DNA from 2 places in the Pokkaliibacter sp. MBI-7 genome. Region 1 is predicted to be linked to the other one. Evidence: predicted binding sites of a transcription regulator. Region 1 holds the regulator's gene; the other holds the start of a gene.
What was found. Region 1 encodes sigma-54, which starts transcription at its own class of promoters, with help from an activator protein. Its sites were predicted from a motif close to TGGCACNNNNNTTGCTNT; they were not measured.
Positions count from the first base shown of each region.

Region 1 (4,213 bases):
GCCATCTAGCATGAACTGGAGTTCAGTACCGTTGCTGGCCGCCAGTAACATAACGGACATGATGCTTTTGGCATCAACCATCTTGCCGCCGATCTTGCCCATCTGGATCCGGCAGGTAAAACGGGTGGTCACACCGATCAGCTTAGCTGTTGCTCTGGCATGCAAGCCCAATTTGTTAATAAGCGTAATTTTCTCTTCGCGCATGCCGCATCCTGAAGTTAATCGAGCTCTCTGTGCCGAGTCTGGATGTGATGCCGAGTTGCAGTGAAGTAAGCGGCTAATTGCTCGACCATATAAACCGAGCGATGCTGGCCACCTGTACAACCTATGGCTACCGTCATATAGGCACGATTGTTGCGTTCATAATATGGTAGCCAAGTTTCTAACAAGTTACGCAGGTCATCAAGCATCTTGCCCACATCTGCCTCATTTTGCAGGTAGTCGATGACAGGTTGCTCACGCCCTGTGAAGCCACGCAGTGATGGAATCCAATGTGGGTTGGGCAGGCAGCGGACATCAAACACCAGGTCTGCATCCAGTGGCAGGCCATGCTTAAATCCGAACGACAGAAATAATACCGCCAGCTCCTGTGCACGGCCTGCAACGCGCACTTTGATCGTATCGCGCAAGTCGTACAGCGTCATATGAGTCGTGTCGATAGTCAGATCGGCACAGTTGGAAATAGGGCGAAGCAGTCTTCGCTCTTCCTGAATGGCTTCCTGGAGGCTGATGCGTCCATTGGTCAGCGGATGACGACGGCGGGTGGCGCTGAAGCGCTGAAGGAGGATGCTTTCATCAGCATCCAGATAAATCACTTCACAGTGGACACCCATGTTGCGGATGTCTTGCAATAGCACTGGAAGATCGCCCAGACCACCGGGAAGGTTGCGAGCGTCAATGCTGACAGCCATATTCTGACGCTCAGGGCTGGGAGACTTCTGAGCCTGCTCGACCAGTGCTTTCAGCAGGTCGACGGGCAGGTTATCAATGCAGTAGTAGCCAAGATCCTCCAGCGCGTTGAGTGCTGTACTTTTTCCTGATCCTGACCGACCACTGATGATAAAAAGTTTCATGATGTCTGAGCAGCTATATCCAGTGCTGTCTGATATAAGGCCTCTGCACTGCCAGCTCGGCGTAGGCGCTGCAGGTTGCTTTCATCCTGCAACAACCCGGCAACGCGTGCTAATGCCTGCAGATGAGAGTCATGAGCTTCTTCGGGAGCAAGCAGGACGAAAATCAGATCGACAGGCTGATTATCACGAGCATCGAAGTCGACAGGGTCTTTGAGATGTATCAATGCGCCAGTGACCTTGTCGCAGTCCTGTAAGCGGCAGTGAGGGATCGCAATCCCGCCACCCAGGCCTGTACTGCCTAGTCGCTCTCTACTCAGAAGGCCGTTGTAGATAGCGTCAACATCCAGATGGTCGAACTGGCTGGCCAGTAGTTCACTGGCCTGTTCCAGTACGCGCTTCTTGCTACTCCAGGCTGCACCTTCAATGGTGCATGCCTGGGTTAAAAGTTGGTTTAGTTGCATAGGTGAGGATTAACGTACCGTAACGCCGTGACTGCGTTCTTTTTGCTTTTCTTTATGCTTCAGTAGCTGGCGATCCAGTTTGTCTACCAGGCCGTCAATTGCAGCATACATATCACCATTTTCATGGGTGGCAAACAGCTCGCCACCTGCCAGATGAACATTGGCTTCGGCGATCTGGCGGGTTTTTTCCACGCTTAGAGTGACTTGAACGTTGGTGATGTTGTCAAAGTGACGTTCCAGCTTTTGTAGCTTGCTGTGAACGTAATCAGTGAGAGCAGGGGTGAGTTCCAGCTGATGGCCTGTGATATTTATTTGCATAGCACTCTCCTGAGTTGCCGGTGAATGTTTGCTGGTTGCATCTCAATATAGCCGTATGCTTGCAGGCTTCGTCAAATTTTTTTTGCGTCAAAAAATTTAGCTTTTAAACCAAACGTTTACGCTCATTCGATGGGGCAATACCCATAGCTTCGCGATATTTAGCCACAGTACGACGAGCCACATTGATACCCTGATCTTCCAGAAGGGTAGCCAGCTTGGCATCACTCAATGGCTTTTTCGGAGGCTCCTCGGCAATCAGCTTTTTGATTATGGCGCGAATTGCTGTCGAGGAGGCTTCCCCACCGTCGGATGTACCGACGTGGCTGGAGAAGAAGTACTTCAGTTCAAACACCCCACGTGGAGTGTGCATGAACTTCTGGGTTGTGACACGAGAAATAGTGGACTCGTGCATCTCCACTGCCTGAGCAATGTCTGCCAGGACCATCGGGCGCATTGCTTCTTCGCCCTCTTCAAAGAAGTCGAGTTGAAATTCAACAATCTTGGTGGCTACTTTGAGCAGGGTGTCGTTGCGACTTTGCAGGCTTTTGATAAACCAGCGTGCTTCTTGCAGCTGATTCTTCAGATAGGTGTTGTCGCTACTTGAGTCTGCGCGCTTGATCAGACTGGCGTAGCTATTGTTGATACGCAACCTGGGCATGGCATCCTGATTCAGTTCAATGAGCCATTGACCTTCTTTCTTGCTGACAACCACATCGGGGATCACATATTCCGAATCGCCAGAGGTAATGCTGGCGCCAGGGCGAGGATTAAGGGTCTGTATCAAATGAATGACGGCGGCCAGCTCTTCTTCGCTCAGACGGGTGCGACGCATCAGGGTTGCATAGTCTCGGGTGCCAAGCAGATTCAGGTGCTGCGCAATGATGTCCAGAGCCTGTTGTCGCCACTGTGTCTCGACAGGTAGCTGTCGCAACTGGATAGTCAGACATTCAGCTAGGTCGCGAGCAGCAACCCCGGGAGGATCAAATTGCTGCAGATGGTGTAAAACCATCAGTAGCTCATCTTCTTCTACAGGGTCTTCGTCATCGTTTTCGTTGAGGCTTTCCATCAACTCTTCCAAAGAGCTGGTCAGATAGCCTTCGGTGTTGATGCTGTCGATCAGGGTATAAGCAATCAACTGATCACGTTCGCTCATCGGGGTCAGATTGAGCTGCCATTCTAGATGAGCCTGCAGGCTTTCACCTGCAGTGGCTCGTGATTCAAAGTCGTAACCATCTTCGCTATCGTATGAAGAACTGGGCAGTGTGGAGTAGGTGTCTTCCCAGTTGCTATCGACAGCCAGCTCTTCAGGAATATCTTCTGACCACTGGCTGTCAGTCTCCTGCTCGCTGTCATTATTGCTGCTGGCACTTTCGTTTTTCAGAGCCGTTTCGTAACGCTCTTCAGCAACAGCAGGTTCGAATTCTTCTTCGACCTCAAGCAGCGGATTACCGTCCAGCGCATCCTGGATTTCTTGCTGCAGGTCGAGAGTGGAAAGCTGCAGCAGACGAATAGCCTGTTGCAACTGCGGGGTCATGGTCAGCTGCTGACCGATTTTCAGCTGTAATGAGGGTTTCATATTTGGCTACGAAGATACTTCTTGACTCATCGGATCAGGCTTGAAAATGGCGTGTTATTGCCGCCATGCCGGGCTGCTCAAAAGCGGAAGTTTTCGCCCAGATAGACCTGCCGTACTTGTTCATGTTGAAGAATAGCATCGGCATCTCCCTCTGCGAGAATGGTCCCATCGCTAACAATATAGGCATGATCACAAATCGACAGGGTTTCCCTGACGTTATGGTCGGTGATCAGCACTCCAATGCCCCGTGACTTCAAATGACGAATGATCTGTTGAATGTCACTGACGGATATCGGGTCAACACCTGCAAAAGGTTCATCCAGCAAAATGAAGTCAGGTTCCATGGCTAATGCCCTGGCAATTTCCACCCGACGTCGCTCGCCGCCAGACAAACTCATGCCCAGACTATCGCGAATGTGCGTAATGTGGAACTCTTTTAGCAAGGATTCCATAAGCTCCAGACGACTTGCCTTGCTCAGCTCTGCTCGGGTTTCGAGGATCGCCAGGATGTTGTCCTTCACGCTGAGCTTGCGGAAAATCGATGCTTCTTGCGGTAGATAGCCAATTCCCGCTCGTGCACGGCCGTGAACAGGAAGAGTGGTGAGATCCTGCTCATCCAGCAGGATACGGCCTTTGTCTGAAGCAACGAGGCCAACAATCATATAAAAACAGGTGGTTTTGCCCGCGCCATTTGGGCCAAGTAACCCAACAATTTCGCCGCGACTGACCTTCACGGATACATCCTTGACCACCTGACGTTTCTTGTAGGCTTTGGCCAGGTGTTG
Region 1 is NZ_JARVTG010000001.1:837,526-841,738, reverse strand. Features, by position in the region: gene QCD60_RS03760 (HPr family phosphocarrier protein) at 1-204, opposite strand, end outside; gene rapZ (RNase adapter RapZ) at 219-1,073, opposite strand; gene ptsN (PTS IIA-like nitrogen regulatory protein PtsN) at 1,070-1,534, opposite strand; gene raiA (ribosome-associated translation inhibitor RaiA) at 1,544-1,852, opposite strand; gene QCD60_RS03740 (RNA polymerase factor sigma-54) at 1,956-3,428, opposite strand; gene lptB (LPS export ABC transporter ATP-binding protein) at 3,506-4,213, opposite strand, start outside.

Region 2 (4,213 bases), 1.5 Mb from region 1:
AGCCCAGCACGTCAGACCAGCTGTCATCCTCGGCGTGCGGTAACCACTCATCCATGCCCTTGGCGCGGCGTCGGTATGCCTGTGTCAAATTAGCCAATGACAAAGGCGCGTCTTGCTGGATCATGAATGAGCCTTACCTAATCCGTATGAACAGCACACCCAGCTGACCTGTCAGGGTCAGCGCGTCGGGGTATGCAGGGAGTCAGAAATCAGAGCTGTGTGAATGTCGATCAGCCCGGCCTGCAGATCATCGATCAGGGAGTGCAGGTCGTGGGTCGACAGTTGCGTCAGGGGCTCAGAGTCTAACTCTTTGCGTAGCTTTTCAATAGTCTGCAGCAGGCTGTCAGCACGGGGTAGAAGTTTGGCTTCATTCTGCATCTTGTCGAGGCAGTACATGATGGAGCGGGGGAAGGCCTTGTAGGTCAGCAGGAAATCGATCACGTCGGAATCGCCTTCCTCGCGGGCGTAATACCGCTGGTAGGACTCCACCCCACCCAGCGCATTCAGCACCGCATTCCACTGAATTTCACGCCGCCCCTGATGACCCATGGCGGGTGTCAGTTGCTGCAGAATCAGCACATCCATGATACGGGTGGTCATATCCGCCCGTTCCAGATGACGACCGATATTGAACAGCCGGTAAGCGTCGTCGCGCAGCATGGTGCCGTCCATGACGCCGATCACCATCTGGCAGCGGCGCACCACTTCGACCATCAGGTTATAGCGTTTGCGACGGCTGGAAGCCTGGGTGCATTCCGCCTGCATGAACTGGTTAAGTGAATTCACCTCTTCCCAGATATCACGGGGGATAACTTCCCTCACGCAGCGGGCGTTGGCACGCACCTGAGTGCAGGAGAAGCGGATGGACGCCGGGCTGTCTTCCGCGGCAATCAGGTAATGCATTACCGTACGCTCGCTGGAACCCCCTTCGCTGATAAAACGGCGATTGTCTTCGCCCAGAACGTTGATCAGCACCGGCCAGCTGAAGCGGGTGTCCTTGTGTGAATCGATCAACATATGAGTGGTGGCGTTGATCAGGCGCGCGGTATCGTCGATACGCTCCAGATAACGACCCATCCAGTAAACATTTTCAGCCACACGTGCCAGCATGGTTTCAGCCCTCGTCGTTAATTATCCAGGTATCCTTACTGCCCCCTCCCTGCGAGGAGTTGACCACCAGTGAGCCGCGTCGCAGCGCCACCCGGCTCAGGCCGCCGGTGGTGCAGTAGAGCTCTGCGCCCTGCAGGATAAAGGGCCGCAAATCCAGATGACGGGGTTCCAGCACGCCATCACAGAGCGTCGGGGCGGTGGACAGGTTGAGGGTGGGCTGAGCAATAAAGTTACGTGGATTGGCCTTGACGGCTTCGGCGCACTTGGCGCGTTCTTCGTCGGTGGCGCGTGGGCCGATGAGAATACCGTAGCCACCGGACTCGTTGGCGGGTTTGACCACCAGCTTATCGAGGTTGGCCAGCACGTATTCACGCTCTTTGTCGTCCATGCACAGATAGGTGGGGACGTTGTCGATCAGTGGTTTTTCACTGAGGTAGTACTCAATGATCTTGGGTACGAAAGCGTAGACAACCTTGTCGTCAGCTACGCCGGAGCCGGGTGCGTTGGCGATGGCAACATTGCCTGCCTTCCAGGCGCGCACCAGACCTTTGATGCCCAGTACCGAATCCTTACGGAAGACTTCAGGGTCGATAAAAATATCATCCACACGCCGGTAGATGACATCCACCTGACGCGGGCCGCGCAGGGTGCGCAGATAGACCTTGTCATTGTCGACGTACAGGTCAGAGTTTTCCGCCAGATAGCAGCCCATCTGCTGGGCCAGATAACTGTGCTCAAAGTAGGCCGAGTTATAGATGCCGGGGGTCAGCACCACCACTACAGGCGTGATGTCCTGTCGGGGCGACAGCGACGCCAGTGTTTTCCACAGCTGGTGGGGATAGTCGTCGACCGGATAGATCGTCGATTCGGCAAACAGCTCAGGGAAAACACGCTTCATTACGGTGCGGTTTTCCAGCATGTAGGACACGCCGGACGGCACCCGCAGGTTGTCCTCCAATACATAGAACTGGCCATCCTGATCACGCACCAGATCGGTGCCGCAGATGTGCGCCCATGCGCCGTGCGCGGGGGTCATGCCCTGACATGGAGCAAGGAAGTTCTTGGAGTGAAGAATCAGCTCGGCGGGGACAATCTTGTCCTTGAGGATGCGCTGGTCGTTGTAGAGATCGTTGATAAACAGATTGAGGGCTTGCAGGCGCTGCTTGAGACCGTCGCTGGTGCGCTTCCATTCCGTGCTGGAGATGGTGCGTGGGACGACATCAAGTGGCCAGGAGCGATCAATATTCTGGCTGTCGGAATAAACCGTAAACGACACCCCCATGGACTGGATGGTGGCGTCCAGCTGCTGCTGGCGACGGACCAGTTCTTCTTCGCCCTTCTGAGAGATAAAACGCGCGATGGGTAAAGCCTGGGGGCGAGCGTTACCATCAGAATCGACCAGCTCATCAAAACAATCCGGGTATGGCTGGTACGGACTTAGTGCAAAGACTTCTGACATGGATGCACACTCCCTATTCAACATTTCCGTAATTACAAACTGCCGTAACTACACTTTTCCGAACCTGTTATTTGTTTCGGGCACATTGCGCAGTGCTGGGCCGGGCATCAGAGGTTGTACTTCGCCTGTGTCTGGGCGCCAGAACCACGCCACATCGGTGAAGGCTGTCAGCGCGACAGGCCTGTCAGATCAGAGATCTGACCTTCACTCACTGCTTTAGCAAAGCGGATGCCATATTTGTCCGGTATGGGCTTTGGCATGGAGTCAGTCAAGCCGGCTAAGAAGTCCTCCGTGAGTGAATGGAAGGGAAAGGGTGATCACATTGTGAGCAAAAACACCCGTTTCTGATCCTATACCCGCCTTCAGGCGGATAACAAGCCAAGGCTGCAACAAATCGCAAAAAACCTTCCTTGTCAGCCTAATGGACCAGACAAAAAGTCACGGAGCGGCGGATGACAGCCTCCGGCCGGGGCTCTACTATGGTCAGCCTTACTCCACCGTGTGACTAAACGACAGGTCCATTATGTTTAATGTGAATGAATATTTTGACGGTAAAGTGCAATCCATCGGCTTCCAGACTGCAGACGGACGCGCCACCGTGGGTGTAATGGCTGCCGGTGAGTACACCTTTGGTACCGAAGCGCCGGAAGAAATGACTGTCGTCAGCGGTGCGCTGACCGTGCAGCTGCCTGGTGAGGAAGAGTGGGTCACCTTCGAAGCAGGCGAAGCCTTCTTTGTTCCCGGCAACAGCAAGTTCAATCTGCAGGTGGCAGAAAACACCGCCTACCTGTGCCGCTACCTGTAATCGGGCACCGCGTTGCTGCCGTAGTAATACAGCGGTAATTGAATATATAGAAACCACCAAGCCAGCGTGATGCTGGCTTTGTGGTTTTTACGCCACCCGGTTTTTGTGTGGTTGTGATGCCTTAATGAATCGTTGCTGTTGTTTGGCATTGATGGCTTCTGCTGTGGCCTTGAACTCTTCTTCGCTGAGGTCGCGCCAGCGGCGTGGGGGCGCTCAGTTTGACGGTCATGAGCGGCAGTGGTGGGGTCGAGGTGGCGGAAGGCTTCGAGTATGGGTAAATCGGGTAGTGGCTGGCTAACATCCATGAATTGCTGTACGAATTCCCACAACCGCTCAGCCTCTGCTAGTTTTGTTGGGTTTTTACCATTTAATGGTGCGAGGTCAAGTTGGTCTGCTCCGGTTTTTTTTGAAAGTAAGATGATCTCAAAACTGTCTTTCTTTATTGCGTGAGGTCTTATAACGCATTTCATTTCTCCAAATGGAATGATCATCTTTTGCGATTCTCTCATTTCTTTCCAAATTGTGATCATGCCAGTGAAGCGATTGATTTCATAAAAAGAGCCATTAAATATTGCAGGCAGTATCCTTCCGAGAAATAATGCTGCTATAAAAGTCGTATATGTCGCCGCTATTTTTGTATCTATTTTTCCAGTTCCCCACGCCGGAATTATTAAAAGAAAAAATATTGCACTAAAGGTAAATAGTACTTTATTTAATCCACTATTTACAATGGAGATCAAGCTAAAATGCTTAATGTAAGGAATTTTTATTTTTCTAGCATCTATCTCAATTGAATTGCTTTTATTGGTTGTAATAGTGACATGTTCATCTTCTGTAAT
Region 2 is NZ_JARVTG010000001.1:2,314,332-2,318,544, reverse strand. Features, by position in the region: gene QCD60_RS10375 (circularly permuted type 2 ATP-grasp protein) at 1-124, opposite strand, end outside; gene QCD60_RS10370 (alpha-E domain-containing protein) at 178-1,110, opposite strand; gene QCD60_RS10365 (circularly permuted type 2 ATP-grasp protein) at 1,115-2,569, opposite strand; gene ppnP (pyrimidine/purine nucleoside phosphorylase) at 3,093-3,374, shown strand; gene QCD60_RS10355 (hypothetical protein) at 3,365-4,213, opposite strand, start outside.
Region 2: the regulator sigma-54 is predicted to act here: its motif matches at 2,786-2,803, upstream of QCD60_RS10365 (circularly permuted type 2 ATP-grasp protein).